Linked DNA regions of Agarilytica rhodophyticola. The protein of the gene in region 2 interacts with the protein of the main gene of each other region in a pairwise test. Links are inferred from orthologs where the notes say so. Each region holds a gene or a part of one and is shown on either strand. Other genes may lie near its edges.

Evidence for each region.
Region 1: the proteins of mrdA (region 2) and BVC89_RS06000 interact in binary tests that used the Escherichia coli proteins (3 or more experiments, as listed by UniProt). The link is inferred for Agarilytica rhodophyticola from one-to-one orthologs.

What each region holds. Positions count from the first base shown.
Region 1 is NZ_CP020038.1:1,400,881-1,408,879, forward strand. Bases 3,346-6,684 are described here. They hold BVC89_RS06000 (penicillin-binding protein 1A), read right to left. Parts: upstream 6,288-6,684; coding sequence 3,546-6,287; downstream 3,346-3,545. Other genes in these bases: BVC89_RS06005 (pilus assembly protein PilM), read left to right, coding at 6,481-6,684. Also shown: BVC89_RS05985 (Ig-like domain-containing protein), read left to right, coding at 1-643; BVC89_RS05990 (primosomal protein N'), read right to left, coding at 646-2,904; rpmE (50S ribosomal protein L31), read left to right, coding at 3,114-3,326; more of BVC89_RS06005, read left to right, coding at 6,685-7,548; BVC89_RS06010 (PilN domain-containing protein), read left to right, coding at 7,550-7,999. UniProt on the Escherichia coli protein: Cell wall formation. Synthesis of cross-linked peptidoglycan from the lipid intermediates.
Region 2 is NZ_CP020038.1:657,600-665,163, reverse strand. Bases 1,436-4,339 are described here. They hold mrdA (penicillin-binding protein 2), read right to left. Parts: upstream 3,876-4,339; coding sequence 1,995-3,875; downstream 1,436-1,994. Other genes in these bases: rlmH (23S rRNA (pseudouridine(1915)-N(3))-methyltransferase RlmH), read right to left, coding at 3,965-4,339; rodA (rod shape-determining protein RodA), read right to left, coding at 1,436-1,998. In the rest of the region: mltB (lytic murein transglycosylase B), read right to left, coding at 1-678; more of rodA, read right to left, coding at 841-1,435; more of rlmH, read right to left, coding at 4,340-4,432; rsfS (ribosome silencing factor), read right to left, coding at 4,468-4,812; nadD (nicotinate-nucleotide adenylyltransferase), read right to left, coding at 4,876-5,547; BVC89_RS02790 (glutamate-5-semialdehyde dehydrogenase), read right to left, coding at 5,547-6,800; BVC89_RS02785 (PIN domain-containing protein), read right to left, coding at 6,895-7,419; BVC89_RS02780 (UPF0175 family protein), read right to left, coding at 7,421-7,564. UniProt on the Escherichia coli protein: Catalyzes cross-linking of the peptidoglycan cell wall. Responsible for the determination of the rod shape of the cell. Is probably required for lateral peptidoglycan synthesis and maintenance of the correct diameter during lateral and centripetal growth.

The DNA.
Region 1 (7,999 bases), 740 kb from region 2 along the record:
TACATTTATTGCCTCTTCTTTCCCGTTGACTGCAGACGGTGATGATGTTGTGGCGCCTTTTGCTGGTATTGATGCAATTGATCCAAGTATCACTGGGCCATATTTGCTGGTTGAAGAGGCTTCAAATGTTGCGGGTGTTGAAGTGGGGCTGCAAATGATTGCCACCGACCAATTTGGTCATAGGGTTCTAAATGGATCCGCAATAACGATTGTTTCACCAGAGACTGGTTTGGTTGAACCCGCTCGCTGTGTTTTCACTGCTGGCGTTTGCCGGGCGACCTTTTTTACCAACGCAGGTGTAAGCCCTTATAGTCTCGTATCTCTAATGGCTTACGCTAATGGTGCTGAAGCGTTTACAGATCAGAACGGTAATAATATTTTTGATATGGGCGAGCCTTTTACTGATTTAGGCGAGCCCTTTGTCGATGAAAACGATAACGGCACATATGATTTGGGTGAGTTCTTTGTGGATGCTGATAGCGATGGGATGTACGATTCTGCAGGTAATGGTGAATGGGACGGCCCATGTTTAACTGAGCCGAATTTATGTCCCGGTGAAGACTCAACCATAATATCTTCAACACTTACGCTTAGGTTGTTGCCAATAGAGGCTCCAACACCCACCCCAACCCCAATGCCTTAGATTTACATCTCTACCGGATTTACATCAATAGACCAACGAGCACGCTTACTCATTGCTAGTTGGTCTATTTCCTTCACAGCTTCACTTAATACTCTTTGTAAATTATTTCTCGACGCCGACTTGATCTGCAAGACGAACCGGTAGCGTTCGTTAATTTTTTCTACTGCTGCGGCGTGGGGGCCTAGAATTGCGATATTATCTACTCCATGACTGAGGCGTTGCAATATCTGCGCAATTTGTTCAAGTAACCGTAGGCTGTTATCAGCTCGCTTGCTCTCTGAGCGAAAAGCGGCCATATGCCAAAATGGCGGTAGATTTGATTGGTAGCGCTGGGTCAATAATTCTCGTGCAAAAACGGCATAACCTTGCTCTATTAAGATTTGCAGCATGGGATGATCGGGCCTGTGTGTCTGCAGCAGTACTGTGCCCGCATTCTCGCCTCTGCCTGCACGGCCAGAAACTTGTGTAATTAATTGCCCCATATGTTCGAGTGTGCGAAAGTCGGGACTTAGCAGCCCTTGATCGGTATCGGCGACAATCACCAAAGTAAGATGGGGTAGATGATGTCCCTTGGCTAGCATTTGGGTGCCGACAAAAATACAGGCCTGCGCAGATTCTCCCACTAACAGTTTTTTCTCCATGCTTTGTTTTGTGCGAGTTGAGTCCCTATCAATCCTTACAACAGGAACGTTGGGAAACTGCGCTGCCAGTATTTGTTCTATCTGCTCTGTTCCATAGCCGGATGTTTGTAAGCTCTTACTTTTGCAGGAAGGACATGATATAGGGACTCGAGTGCTGCGATCACAATAATGACAACGCAAATGTCTGGGGGAATTATGGAGAGTCATCCTCATGTCGCATGAAGAGCATTGTGCCGACCAGCCGCAGTTGTGGCAAAGTAGGGCTGGCGCATATCCTCTGCGATTAACAAAAACTAAAACTTGTTGATGGTTTTCCAAGGTTTGCTTTAGTTGATGCAGACTATTCTGGCTGAGCCCCGCTACTAGATTCGCTTGTCGCAGGTCAGTGGTTTTTATTTCAGGCATCTTCGCGCCACCAGCTCTTAGACTGAGAACTAGCTTTTGGTAGCGCTGACTTTCGGCATTGTGCAGACTTTCAAGTGATGGTGTCGCCGAGCCTAGAATAATGGGAATCTTGAGCGTGTGTGCCCTAAAAACTGACAAGTCTCTGGCTGAGTATTTAAAACCATCTTGTTGCTTGTATGATCTATCGTGCTCTTCATCGACAATGATCGCTCCGAGGTTTTTGAATGGTGTCAAAGAGGCGAGACGAGTACCAATAACAATTTGTGCCTGTCCGCTTTTTGCTTGCCACCAGTTCCGAGCTCTTGCTGCTTCGGAAACATTAGAGTGAAGTTCAACAATATTGACGTTAAAACGTGCCCGAAAACGCTTTACTGTTTGCGGGCTCAATCCTATTTCTGGAATTAATACCAATACTTGCTGTTTGGCTTGTAAGACACGAGCAACAATGTGCATATAGAGCTCTGTTTTACCACTGCCTGTTGCCCCTTCAACCAGGTAACAATTGTAAGTGTGGTAGCGAATCTGCTGCAGTGCTATGTTTTGCTCATCTGTCAGTGTCCTTGGTTCTTCCTTTAATAAGTCCTTGTTAGCCTCTATCTCAGTGGATGTTGTCAGCGCAGTTTGTTGTACAAGCCCCTTGTCGATAAGCCCTTTAATTGCATTGCTTGAGAAGTCTCTGGATTTCAGTTCTTGTGGGCTGATGTAGGTGTGCTCAAGTAGATATTGATGAATCTCTTGCTGCTTTTTGGCACGTTTTAGAGCTTCGAATGGCAGGCCTTTGCCTTCTGGTGTGTGGGTGTAAACTTCGTCCGCTTCGTACTCCTTACCTTCTCTATAGCGCAGGGGAATAACGGCTTGAATAACTTCACCTAGTGGATGATGGTAGTATTTGGCTCCCCACTGACACAGGAGTAGTAATTCGCTGGGAATAAATGCTTCTTGGTCAAGCAATCGGATAATGGGTTTGATCTTTGAAGTGTCATATTGGCAGTGCTCTGACACACTAGTGACTATGCCGATTAGCTCTCGCGAACGAAATGGCACTACAACCCTGCTACCTATTTGCGGGGATTTTGCCCTTTGTTTCGCCTCTTGTTTTAGCTCTTCTTGCTGATCATCATGCATGATTAAAGACTCTGAGGCTTTGGCCTCAAAGGCGTAGGTATAGTGGTCTCGTAGTGGAACTGGGAGTGCTACTTCTAGAAATAATGACATTCGAGATGCTTTTGATTCATGCCCTTGATGGAAAAAACAGCTATGTTTGTTGTCAGAGCTTGCACTAGTCAGTGTTTATGACTAGTATGCCGCCTCTGTTTTTACAGGCCGATACATTAATGGTGTATGGTGCTCGGCACAACCTATTCTAACTAATAGGTTCTTACTAGATCGGGTGGCGATACACAAAGAGAAAATAAGGCAATATTATGCAAGAAGATATCCAACCTAAATATAGCATGATCACAGCTCGCTGTAGTTGTGGTAATACCATTGAAACTCGTTCGACCTTGGCGAAAGATATTCATATCGACGTGTGTTCAAACTGCCATCCTTTCTACACTGGTAAGCAGAAAGTTTTAGATAGTGGTGGTCGTATCGATCGCTTCAATAAGCGTTTTACTCGTCGCGCTTCTAAGTAGTATTGTGTTAACAGCGGCTTCAACGTCGTTGTTATTGGGTCGCCGTTAAAATACTTAGGGTAAACACAATTTTGCTAATATTTTAACGGCTGACAGCAGCTTTCAGCCATTATATATAGGTATAAAAGACAAAACCCTTCCTAGAAATTCTTACTTTCTTTTCTCTTTTAAACTTGAATATTGTCCACAGACATCCATGTCTGTCTTGAGCCTAAATTTCTAGAATAACTCTTCGTTAATATTCTCTTCTGATTTCCACGGATCCGATTCTTCTGCTGCACCCACTGCTGGTACATAATCCTTACGAAAGATTTCAAATATGGCATCAGGGTCGCCTGCTCTGGCTCTCTGCCCTGTCTCCGGGTCAATTCTCACAGATACAACACCATTAGGTTGCACTCGATTGACAATAGGCTCGTCAGCAAGGGCTAACTCCATAAAATCCATCCAAATCGGTAGTGCAGCAGTACCTCCAAATTCTGCATTGCCAAGAGGAAGGTTTTGATCAAATCCGACCCAAGCTGTAGTAACGATGTTCGGGTGATACCCAGAAAACCAAGCGTCTAAAGGACCGTTAGTTGTACCTGTCTTACCGGCAAGATCCGGGCGCTTAAACTTTTGCCCAGCTTTATATGCTGTGCCACGCTTGACCACATCTTTTAGCATTGAGTCGATGATGTAGACTATTTGATCATCGATGATTTTGGGTGCTTTGGGGTAATCTTCAGGGGTTAAGATCCGGAGTAAGCGCTTAGTTTCAAAGCTTAAATCGAATATATCTTCGTCAATATCGTATTCAGCTTCGGCCACTTCCATAACTTCTTCTTGTTCACTATCTGCTACTTGAACTTCAAGTTCTGACTTGATCAATGCTGCCATCAGAGGGTTATTAGAACTTTCTATCCCATCTTCGGCTTCCTCAAGTTGAGATATAGGTTCGTCGCAGGTACGGCATACTGTTGCAGGTGCAGCCTCAAACACCACTTCGCCATCAGCGTCTTCTATGCTCTGGACAAGATAGGGGTCGACTTTATAGCCGCCATTGGCAAATGATGCGTAACCGCTAGCCACTTCAATAGGGGGTAAGGCATGAGTGCCCAGTGCTAACGATAGATCCTTAGGCAATTCATCAGGGTTAAAGCCGAAGCGTTCAAGGCTTTCGATAGCATTTTTAACTCCAATGCGCTGAAGGACACGTATGGATACTAGGTTGCGGGAGCGATACAACGCGGTACGCAAACGCGTCGGCCCATAAAATTTGCCACTGGAGTTTTCTGGTCGCCAGGTTGCTTCTAACTGATTATCATCAAATACGATGGGCGCATCATTTATTAATGTAGCTGCGGTAAGCCCGTTTTCTAGAGCTGCTGTGTAAATAAAGGGTTTGAAGTTGGAGCCAGGCTGTCTCTCCGCCTGTATCGCTCGGTTAAATTTACTGTAATTAAAATCAAAGCCCCCAACTAGCGCCAGAATGGCACCGTTCTCAGGTGATAAGGAGACCAGTGAGGCCTGCGCTGCCGGTAACTGACTTAATCTCCAGCTATGTTGCTCATCTTTATCTTGTACTTGTTGGAGCCGAATAACATCACCGACTTGTGCCACATCATTGGCTGTCTCGGGTTTTGCACCAAGGATATTTTCCGACACGTAAGGGCGTGCTTTGGCCAGACCCTGTTCCCATGTTAAGGTCAAAAACTGTGCGTCTTTTAACAACACGGTAATAGTTTGATCGGCCACTTGAGTGACTACAGCGGGCACTAATCCACCATAATCTGGTATAGACTTTAGTGTTTTCAACCATGCTGTGTAATCCCGTTGTTCTTTTGGAATTGCGCTGCTTGCTTCTTGACTTTCAACACTCTCATCCTGATCTTCTCCTTGCTTAGGATTATTACCTATTGCTGCAGCGATAAGTCTGTCACTATCTTCAGCTTCTTCGACAATCACATTGTCGTCCACAAGGGGGGCATCGGCGATATCAAATTGCCTTTCAGAGCCGCGATAGCCATGACGGTTATCGTAAGTTAGTAGACCGGAGACAATAGATGTTTGTGCTCGAGTCTGTAAATCACTTTTAACTGTTGTAAATACCTTGTAGCCGTTGGTGTATGCTTCAGGTCCAAACATCTCGAAAATCTTCTTGCGTGCCATCTCAGCGACATATGGTGCTTCCACTTCGATCTTATAGCTGTGATGAGAAGCCGTAACTGGCTCGTCAACTGCGGCTTGGTAATCTTCTTGCGAGATATAGTCAAGCTTTCGCATACGTGAAAGTACATAATTGCGCCTTCGTAGCGCTTTTTCGGGATTGGCTATAGGGTTTTGTGTGGAAGGTCCCTTAAATACACCCACTAGCATGGCATGTTGAGCTAAACTTAGCTCGCGTACTGTTTTACCGTAGTAAACTTCAGCGGCGGCTTCGATGCCGTATGCACGCTTACCTAAAAACATTAGGTTGACGTACATTTCTAGTATTTCTTCTTTGGTAAGTTCTTTCTCAAGGCGAAGCGCCAGAAGAATTTCGTTGAATTTTCGCGAGAATGTTTGCTTAAGTGATAGAAATATATGCCTTGTGAGCTGCATGGTTAGTGTGCTGCCGCCAGGGCCTTTGCGTCCCGTTGTAATTAAGTGGACGGCGGCTCTGAGTAACCCGCGTATTGACACTCCATTGTGTGTATAAAAATCGTCATCTTCTGCTGCAATGAGTGCGTTGATAAAATTTTGAGGTATATCGTGATATTGGATGGGATGGCGCCTTTTTTCGCCAAATTCTAGAATTAATTTTTTGTCGGCCGTATAAACTCGCAATGGCGTTTGTAGTCGGTAGTCACGAATCGATTCAACCGATGGTAAAGTTGGGCTCAAATATAGATAAAAGCCTGCAAGTACCATGAATGCTGAACCTAAGCCGAATAATGATACTAAGAAAGTTACAATGAATAGCGTTTTTTTAAGTTTCATGTAGTACAGAAGAAATTAATAAAGTTTTTTTTAGTTACATTTCGAATATGCGAAATGTTCATTTAAGCGATTTAAAACAATAATCGCCATTATAAGATCTTTTTCACACTTTACATACGTGTAGATGTGTTGCAGGCTACACTTAAAGTGCTATAACATAAACATAAGCTAAGTGACGGAAATAGATAGAAAAATGGGCCTCCTAGATATTCTCAATAAAAAACAAAAGCCGATGCTTGGATTGGATATCAGTTCAACTTCCGTAAAGATGCTTGAAATAAGTCGCCAAGGCGACAGTTATCGCGTTGAAAACTATGCGGTCAAGCCGCTGCCAGCCAATGCGGTTGTGGAAAAAAACATCAATGACCCTGAAGTTGTCGCACAGGTCGTTAAGTCTGTGGTGCAATCATCTCGCACAAAGCTTAAAGATTCTGCGGTAGCCGTAGCAGGTTCGTCAGTGATTACTAAATTAATTGAAATGCCTGGCGATCTCAACGAAGAGGCGATGGAATTGCAGATTTCTTTGGAGGCGGATCAGTATATCCCTTACCCATTGGAAGAAGTGGCCATCGACTTTGACATCCAAGGCGTCTCTGACAAAAATCCGGATCAAGTAGAGGTATTGCTCGCTGCTTGTCGAAGAGAGAACGTCGACACCCGAGCAAGTATTTTGGAAATGGCTGATCTTTCTCCAAAAGTTGTGGATGTGGAAGCCTATACCCTAGAGCGAGCCTTCGCCCTCGTGCAAGAGCAATTTGAGGATCAAGAAGAGCAGATTGTCGCCGTGGTTGATATTGGTGCGACAATGACAACGCTAAGTGTGCTTATAGACGGCAAAACTATCTATACTCGTGAACAATTATTTGGTGGCAAACAACTAACAGAAGAAATTCAGCGGCGTTATGGTTTGTCTGCGGAGGAAGCTGGCTTGGCAAAAAAACAAGGCGGCCTACCTGACGATTATGAGCCAGAGGTGCTTGAGCCATTTAAAGATGCAGTGGTGCAACAAGTAACAAGATCTTTACAATTTTTCTTTTCATCAAGCCAATACAATGATGTGGATCATATTGTGTTAGCCGGCGGTGTCGCTTCGCTTGAAGGTTTATCTGGTTTGATCGAAGAGAAATTGGGGACATCGGTAACGGTTGCTAATCCCTTTGCAAATATGTCAATTTCATCGCGTGTTAACGCAGCCATGTTGGCTAATGACTCTCCCTCGCTCATGATTGCGACAGGGTTAGCCTTAAGGAGCTTCGAATAGTATGGCTCAAATTAACTTACTTCCCTGGCGGGAAGAACTCCGACAGGAAAAGAAGAAAGAATTTCTAACCCATCTTGCAGGGGTGTGCATCCTAGCTTTGTTGATTGGTTATGTTTGGGTGAATTCTGTCGATAATGCTATAGCTTCGCAAAATTCCCGCAATAATATTTTGCAAAGTGAAATAGATATACTTGCCAAGCAAGTTGAAGAAATTAAGAACTTAAAAAAGGAAAGGCAAGAGCTACTGGATAGGATGAATGTTATTCAGGATCTGGAGGGTAAACGCTCTATCATTGTTCACTACTTTGATGAGTTTGCTAAAGCAGTTCCCGACGGTGTTTATATTACTGAAGTTGAAAGAAAAGGTGATGTGTTTTCGGTTGTCGGCGTTAGTGAATCCAATAATCGCTTATCAGCTTTTATGCGCCAGCTCGATGACTCTGATTGGTTT
Region 2 (7,564 bases):
ACTACCAATGGCATCGGTCGGATTATTCCAAATATCAGCAATTTCATCGCCATCAAAATCCACTGCAAAATTGCGGAAGCTACTAGGGATAAACTGCCCATATCCCATAGCCCCAGCATAAGAGCCTTTAAGTGCAAGAGGGTCTTGTTTCTGCTCTTTTGCAAGCAACATAAAATGCTCAAGCTCACTCAAGAAAAATTTACCCCGTTTAGGATAGTCAAAGCCCAACGTTGCTAGGGCATCTAATACTTTGTAACTACCAGCGTGGCGCCCATAGCGGGTTTCCACACCAATAATGGCAACAATAACTTCTGGATCAACACCATAAGTCTCAGATGCTCGTTTAATTGCTTCACTATGCTGCTGCCAAAACTCGATACCTTGATTAATGCGAGATTCCTGAATAAATATTTTGCGGTATTCAAACCACTCTTTAGTTTTCTCTGCCGGCCGTGAGATCGCATCTAAAATAGATTGTTGTTTTTTTGCCTTGCTTAAAAGCCCAAGCACTTCTTCGCGTTCAAATTTATGTTCATTCACCATTTTGTTAACGAACTTTTCAGCCAAAGGATGCTTGGAGTAGTCGGCCTGCACTGAAGAAGCTAACAATATCCCCAAGGGTAATAGTTTGTTAATGAATGAAACCTTAAAAGATGAACAAAAAGTTTTTAGTCGCATTGTCAATTTAAATAGTTAGTTATTGAAGAGCACAGAATATATCGACTCTTAAAGTGAAAAAACAGCAAGCACATCAAAGTTAGCAGAACTCTCAACCTAACCCAGGTTTTTTTTCAGGCTCCTATGGGCATTCAGCCCATGTTGGCCCAACCTTATGCCAAGCTAGTATTCAGATGCCACTTTTTTCTTTTCGGTGGCAATAGCCATTAAAATACCAAAGCCCGTCATCAGTGTTACAATTGATGTTCCCCCCAGGCTTACTAAGGGTAAAGGAACTCCGACCACCGGCAGCAGGCCTGCCACCATACCAATATTAACGAAGATATAGACAAAGAAAGTCAAGGTAATACTCCCTGCTAACAGCCTATTAAAAGTATTCTGTGCTGTCCAAGCAATAAATAAGCCGCGACCAATAGTTAAGCCATAGAGTGAAATTAAACAGATAACCCCTAGCAAACCAAATTCTTCGGCAAGTACAGCAATAATAAAATCGGTATGGCTTTCAGGCAAAAAGTCTAATTGTGATTGTGTTCCTTTTAACCATCCCTTGCCTTCAAGCCCTCCAGAACCAATGGCAGTTTTCGACTGAATAATATTCCAACCTGCGCCAAGCCTATCAGCCTCGGGGTTTAATAAGGTAAGCACTCGTCTTTTTTGATAATCCTTCATGACAAATTCCCACATGGGCCATGCACTTAACAGCACCAGAAAGACACTGCTAAAAACATAACGCCAACGCAAACCCGCTAGAAATACTACAATCATGCCCGAGGCAATAATTAACAGAGAAGTACCGAGATCAGGTTGTTTAAGAATTAAAAAGGCAGGCAAGCCAATAATGACAATACACCAAAAAGTATGCTTTAAATTAGGGGGCAACATTCGGGCCGAGATATAAGACGCCACCATAATCGGCACCGCAATTTTTAACACCTCTGATGGCTGAAAGCGAAAGAAGCCCAAACTGATCCAGCGCTGAGCGCCCTTAGCTCCAACGCCAATAAAAAACACGGCAGCCAGTAATATCAGCCCAAAGCCATAGAACCAAGGACTCCAGCGTCGCAACAGGCTAGGGTCCACTTGTGCCACAGCAAACATCGTACAATAAGCCACGCCAAAAAAAACTAACTGGCGTGTTACTAACCGCTGGCTTTCGCCGCTGGCACTGTAGAGAACCGTTAGTCCATAAGCTGTAATGAGCAGTAGTAATAATAGTAAGATCGGATCAATATGCATGCGCCGCCAAAGGCTTTCGGTACGGCTAAAATGATCTTTTGAATCAGGCAAGCGCCTTAAAAAATCCTGATTGGAAGAACTCATTGACTAACCAACCCTTTTGACTCCATCGGTTCTGAGCTTAGGTATTGATCGAAAACCGCCTTGACCACAGGAAAAGTGGTTTTACCATGACGCTCACCATTTTCAACAATGACCGCTAAAGCAACTTTAGGTTTATCGGCAGGCGCGAAACCCACAAACAAGGTGTGATCACGATAGGCTTCTTTTAATGCCCCGCCATCATACTTTTCACCCTGTGCAATACCCACTACCTGAGCAGTGCCAGTTTTGCCCGCAATTTTATAGTCTAAGCTACGTCCCAAGCTATTGGCGGTACCGCGAATACCATGCACCACATCGGCCATTGACTTATGAATAAAGTCCCAGTTCAAGTCATAGCCTTCATAATGGCTTTCTTCTTTCAGCTCAGTAGGTTTCTCCCCTACGCTAGCCACTAAGCGAGGTTTAATACGCTTGCCTTTAGAGGCCAAGGTAGCTGTCATCACAGCAAGTTGTAAGGGGGTTGTCAGCACATCCCCTTGGCCAATGCTCATGTTGAGACTATTTCCAGGATACCAACTTAAGCCCCTGGTCGCTTTCTTCCAGGCCCGCGAAGGCCAGAGGCCATGACGCTCACTGGTAATATCTAACTCCGTGTCGCTGCCTAAGCCAAAATACAGTCCGAAAGCATGCATACGATCAACCCCCATTCGGAAAGCCAAGTCGTAGAAAAATATATCGCATGATTCAACAATAGCCTGTTTTAAATCCACAGAGCCACCGTGACCACCTTTTTTCCACTCACGATAAAAGCGCTCGTCATTTTCAAGTTGGTAATAGCCAGGATCTTTCACTCGAGTATTGAACTGAATAATTTGGGATTCTAAGCCGCCCATACCAAGCATTGGTTTCAAGGTGGAGCCAGGAGGATATTGCCCTTGTATAGTCCGGTTAAATAAAGGCAAGTCTTTTGAATCATTAAGTGCACGATATTCCTTTACACTAATACCGGTCACAAAACTATTAGGATCAAAACTTGGAGTGCTCACCATGGCCAGCACCCCACCGGTTTCTACTTCAATGACAACCACCGCACCACGGCGCTGGCCTAAGGCCTTGGTGGCAGCCTCTTGGATTTCACTATCTAGGAATAAATACAAATCTGAGCCTGCATTTGAATGCTCTTCGTCAATAACACGCAGGCTGCGGCCATGAGCGTTGGTTTCAATATATTCATAGCCAACACTACCGAGTAACTCACTCTCATAAAACTTTTCGATACCAATTTTGCCGATACTATGTGTGCCCGCGTAACGCTCAAAAGTCGGCTCGTCGAACTTAGCTAACTCATTTTCACTAATACGCCCGACATAACCAACAGTATGGGCAAACAAAGGGCCTTTGGGATAGTGCCTAACCAGTTGTGCATCTACCTTCACACCTTTCAAAGCAAATTTGTTCACTGCAAGAATAGCAATTTCTTCCTCGGTCAATCGATATCGCAAAGGCACAGGCTCATATGGACGGCGACGCTGCTTGAGGTACTTATAAAAATTTTCTTTATCTTGCTCACTGATGGAGACCAGCGACGATAACTGCTCAATGGTTTCATCGAGGTTACTTACACGTTCGCGAACGACAGACAAAGTAAAGCTCGGTCGATTTTCCGCAATCAACTCTCCTTTGCGATCAAAAATAAGCCCTCTATTAGGTGCTACCGGCCTCACTTGGATACGATTTCTATCCGAAATAGTGGAATAACTTTCGTGCTGGGTCACTTGTAAAGAATAAAAGCGAGCGACCAGAATACCAAACAGTAGGAACACTGCGATCAAAGCCAAAATCATTCGTCGGGAAAACAGTATCGCCTCATTGAGGTGATCTTTAAAACGATGATGTTCGGTACCAGACCAATTCATAAACGCGTCAGTTATTTATATAAAATTAGTTATGCGATGTTAGCAATATCACAGGCGCTTAACCGCCTATGATCACAAATATACATAGGCTACTTATGGTATGGATGATTTTGTGTAATTGTCCAAGCGCGATAAAGTTGTTCTATCAAAACCACCCGCACGAGAGGGTGGGGCAAGGTTAATGCAGATAAAGACCATGACTCATCTGCAAGCCCTAGACACTCTTTTGATAAACCATCCGGGCCACCAATAACTATATTTGCATGTATCCCCGACATTTGCCAATTTTCTAGCTTGGTCGCCAATTTTTCGGTGGATAAACTCGTCCCTTTAACATCTAGCATGATGACATGAGCTTTCTTAGACAAAGCGGCAATAATTTGTGTTCCTTCTTGCGCTTTTATTTTTTCTCTGTTGCTTGTCTTCGACCTGGGTGCTAATGGAAGTTCTATCAATGAAGGACACAATTCTCTAGGTAAACGCTTAGCATATTCATCATAGCCTTGCGCTACCCATGCAGGCATTTTATTGCCAACACTTATTATCGAAAGTTTCAAACGCTAACACCTGCCTTAGTGATGAAGCTTAAGGATTATGAATTATTCTTTCTCGATGGAGGCTCCATCGTCCATAACTTTTCTAACTCGTAAAAATCACGAGTGCTTTGTTGCATCACATGAACCACAGTATCTCCAAAATCCACCAAGGTCCACTCGCCATCCTCCATACCTTCTACACCAATTGCCTGAATACCAGCTTTTTTTGTGTCTTCGACAATGTTTTGAGCCAAGGATTTTACATGACGGCTTGAAGTACCGGTAACAATGACCAAACAATCCATCACATCACTAAGTTCTGTAACATCCAGCTCGGTGACATCTTGCCCTTTTGAATCTTCTATTGCGTTTTTAATAATCTCATTTAAGTTTTCTGACATGTAATTCTCACTAAATCTATTTACTACTTATAAATCTTCACTTCAATATCTGCGCCAATCTATTTATGAGTCTGTTGGCCGCGAGATATAGAGCTGTTTATTTTTAATATATGCCGCCACCCTACTGGGCACGTCATCATCAATACTTTGCCCAGCAACCACTCTTTTGCGAATAGCGCTGGAAGCAAGGTCTAGTTCTTCTGTATCAAGCATCACTATTTTACCGCAAGCATGATGCCTCACAGCAGCGGCCGCAACGCTATTTTGCGCACAGTATGCCAGCAATTTATTATGCTCACCTTGCTCGTCAATATCGATGCCAGCTCGCCTAACAACAAGCAAGTTACATAGTTTAAGTATATCCTGCCAACGATACCATGTACTAAAGCTTATCCACGAATCCCAACCGATCACGAAGCATAGACAGCAATCATTACCTTCTTGTTTACGAATTTCCAGCATGGAGTCATAAGTGTAAGATAACTTTTCTCTTTTTAATTCTCGCTGATCAATTACAACATTGGGAAAATCTTCAAGAGCAGCTCGTAACATATGAAGTCGGTCTTGCTCAGTCGCCTGTAGAGCCTGCTTGTGCGGGGGTAAGCGACAGGGCAAAACCCGCATTTGTTCGGGCTTTAGGATATCAAGAACACTTTGAATAACGAATAGGTGGGCGTTATGCACAGGATCAAAACTTCCCCCGTATAACGCCACAATAGGCAACGGTATGGACATTAACTTAGGATTTGACCATTACCCAAGACCACCCATTTTTGAGACGTTAAGCCATCGAGACCAACCGGGCCACGGGCATGAATCTTATCAGTGGAAATACCAATCTCTGCGCCTAAGCCGTATTGAAAGCCATCGGCAAAACGTGTGGAGGCATTAATCATAACCGAGCTGGAATCCACTTCTGTTAAAAAGCGCCTAGCCAACGTGTAGTTTTCAGTGACTATCGACTCCGTATGTTGAGAGCTGTAACAATTAATATGCTCAATCGCAGCATCGATATCATCAACAACCTTAATAGATAAAACAGGGGCGAGATACTCTGTCTGCCAGTCTTCCTCAGAGGCAGGCAAAGCAGAGACTAACTTACAGGTTTTTTCACAGCCACGCAGTTCAACGCTTTTATCCTGATAAGCTTGGGCAAGACGGGGAAGAATATCTTTCGCTATCGCATCTGCAACTAGCAGGGTTTCCATCGCATTACATACACCGTAACGGTGGGTTTTACTATTGAGAGCGATATCAAAGGCTTTTTCAAGATCTGCTTGTGCATCAATATAAACGTGACATATACCATCTAAATGTTTGATTACGTTGACTTTCGCATCATTGGCTATTCTCTCAATAAGGCCTTTGCCACCGCGAGGAACAATTACATCCACATATTCGGACATCGTGATCAGTTCGCCCACTGCAGCCCGGTCTGTGGTTTCAATAACTTGTACAGCATCTTCTGGCAAACCGGCATGGCTTAAGCCCTGCTTGATACATTTGGCTATCGCCTGATTCGAACGAATCGACTCACTACCGCCACGCAGAATAGCGGCATTTCCAGATTTCAAACAAAGACTAGCCGCATCGATAGTGACATTAGGCCGAGACTCATAAATAATGCCGATAACCCCCAAGGGCACTCGCATTTTTCCCACTTGAATACCCGAGGGGCGATATTTAAGATCAGTAATTTCACCGCAAGGGTCAGGCAAAGCCGCCACCTGTTTTAGCCCTTCGATCATGCCATCGATGCGCGCGGGAGTAAGCTCTAAACGATCCAACAAAGCCGCATCTAGACCATTACTTTTACCTTGCTCAAGATCCTGCTGATTGGCAGCAGAGATAGCCTCTCTAGCGCCTTCAATCGCATCGGCAATGGCCAGCAAGGCATTATTTTTAGCGCCCGTTTCAACCGCTAACATTTGACGGGAGGCACTCTTTGCGCGAGTCCCAAGGGACTGCATATACTCTTTGATACTCATCTATTTAATACTATCGCTCATGTATAAACTTCGTTTTGGAGATTATCGTCAAGCTAAAGCGCGCAGCTCTTTCGCGTCGCTTTTGAGCTTTTTGTTACGCTTTACTGGTTTTCGGCACTTCGCCAAGATCTTGTAGCACCGTATTGTAGAGTATTGGGCTTAACTTGAACGAAGTAAGCCGAAGCTTATTAAGGTATGGAGCTACTGCGGGGATAATGCCGCGCTCCTTAGCCATTTTAAAGATTCCTAGCATACCAGCGACTCTAATGCCCTGGTTTTTTGCTTCCCACCTTCCGTCCAGTTCATCAATAATGAGTAAATCAGCATTCGTATGCAGAGCGAGCCCAATTGCTTGGCTCTCACCAGGATCTAGCTTTTTTTTAAATTTCTTCGCATACCCATCATAACTATTAACCTTTTTAACTTTAATCCAAGGTAGAGTTTTGACCTCTTTAGAGCCACCTATATGGTCGCCTTGCCGAGTAAGCTCCTGATAAACGGCTTCGGGAATATAGATCGTTTTGAAAAGGTTTTTCAGTAACTCAATAGCCCCTATTTGGGAAAGGTAAGTAATAGCTGTAGTGTCGCTAACAACGATTTTTCCTGGTTTATTTACCATTTTAAAAATCCTTTAAGTTATCGCTATCTTCTAAATACTCATTGACGTCATAATTTACATATTCATTATATTTCTCGAGTAATCCATGAAATTCAATCTCTGAAGTACCAAGAACCTTTCCACCTTGGACGCCATTTATCCTTTT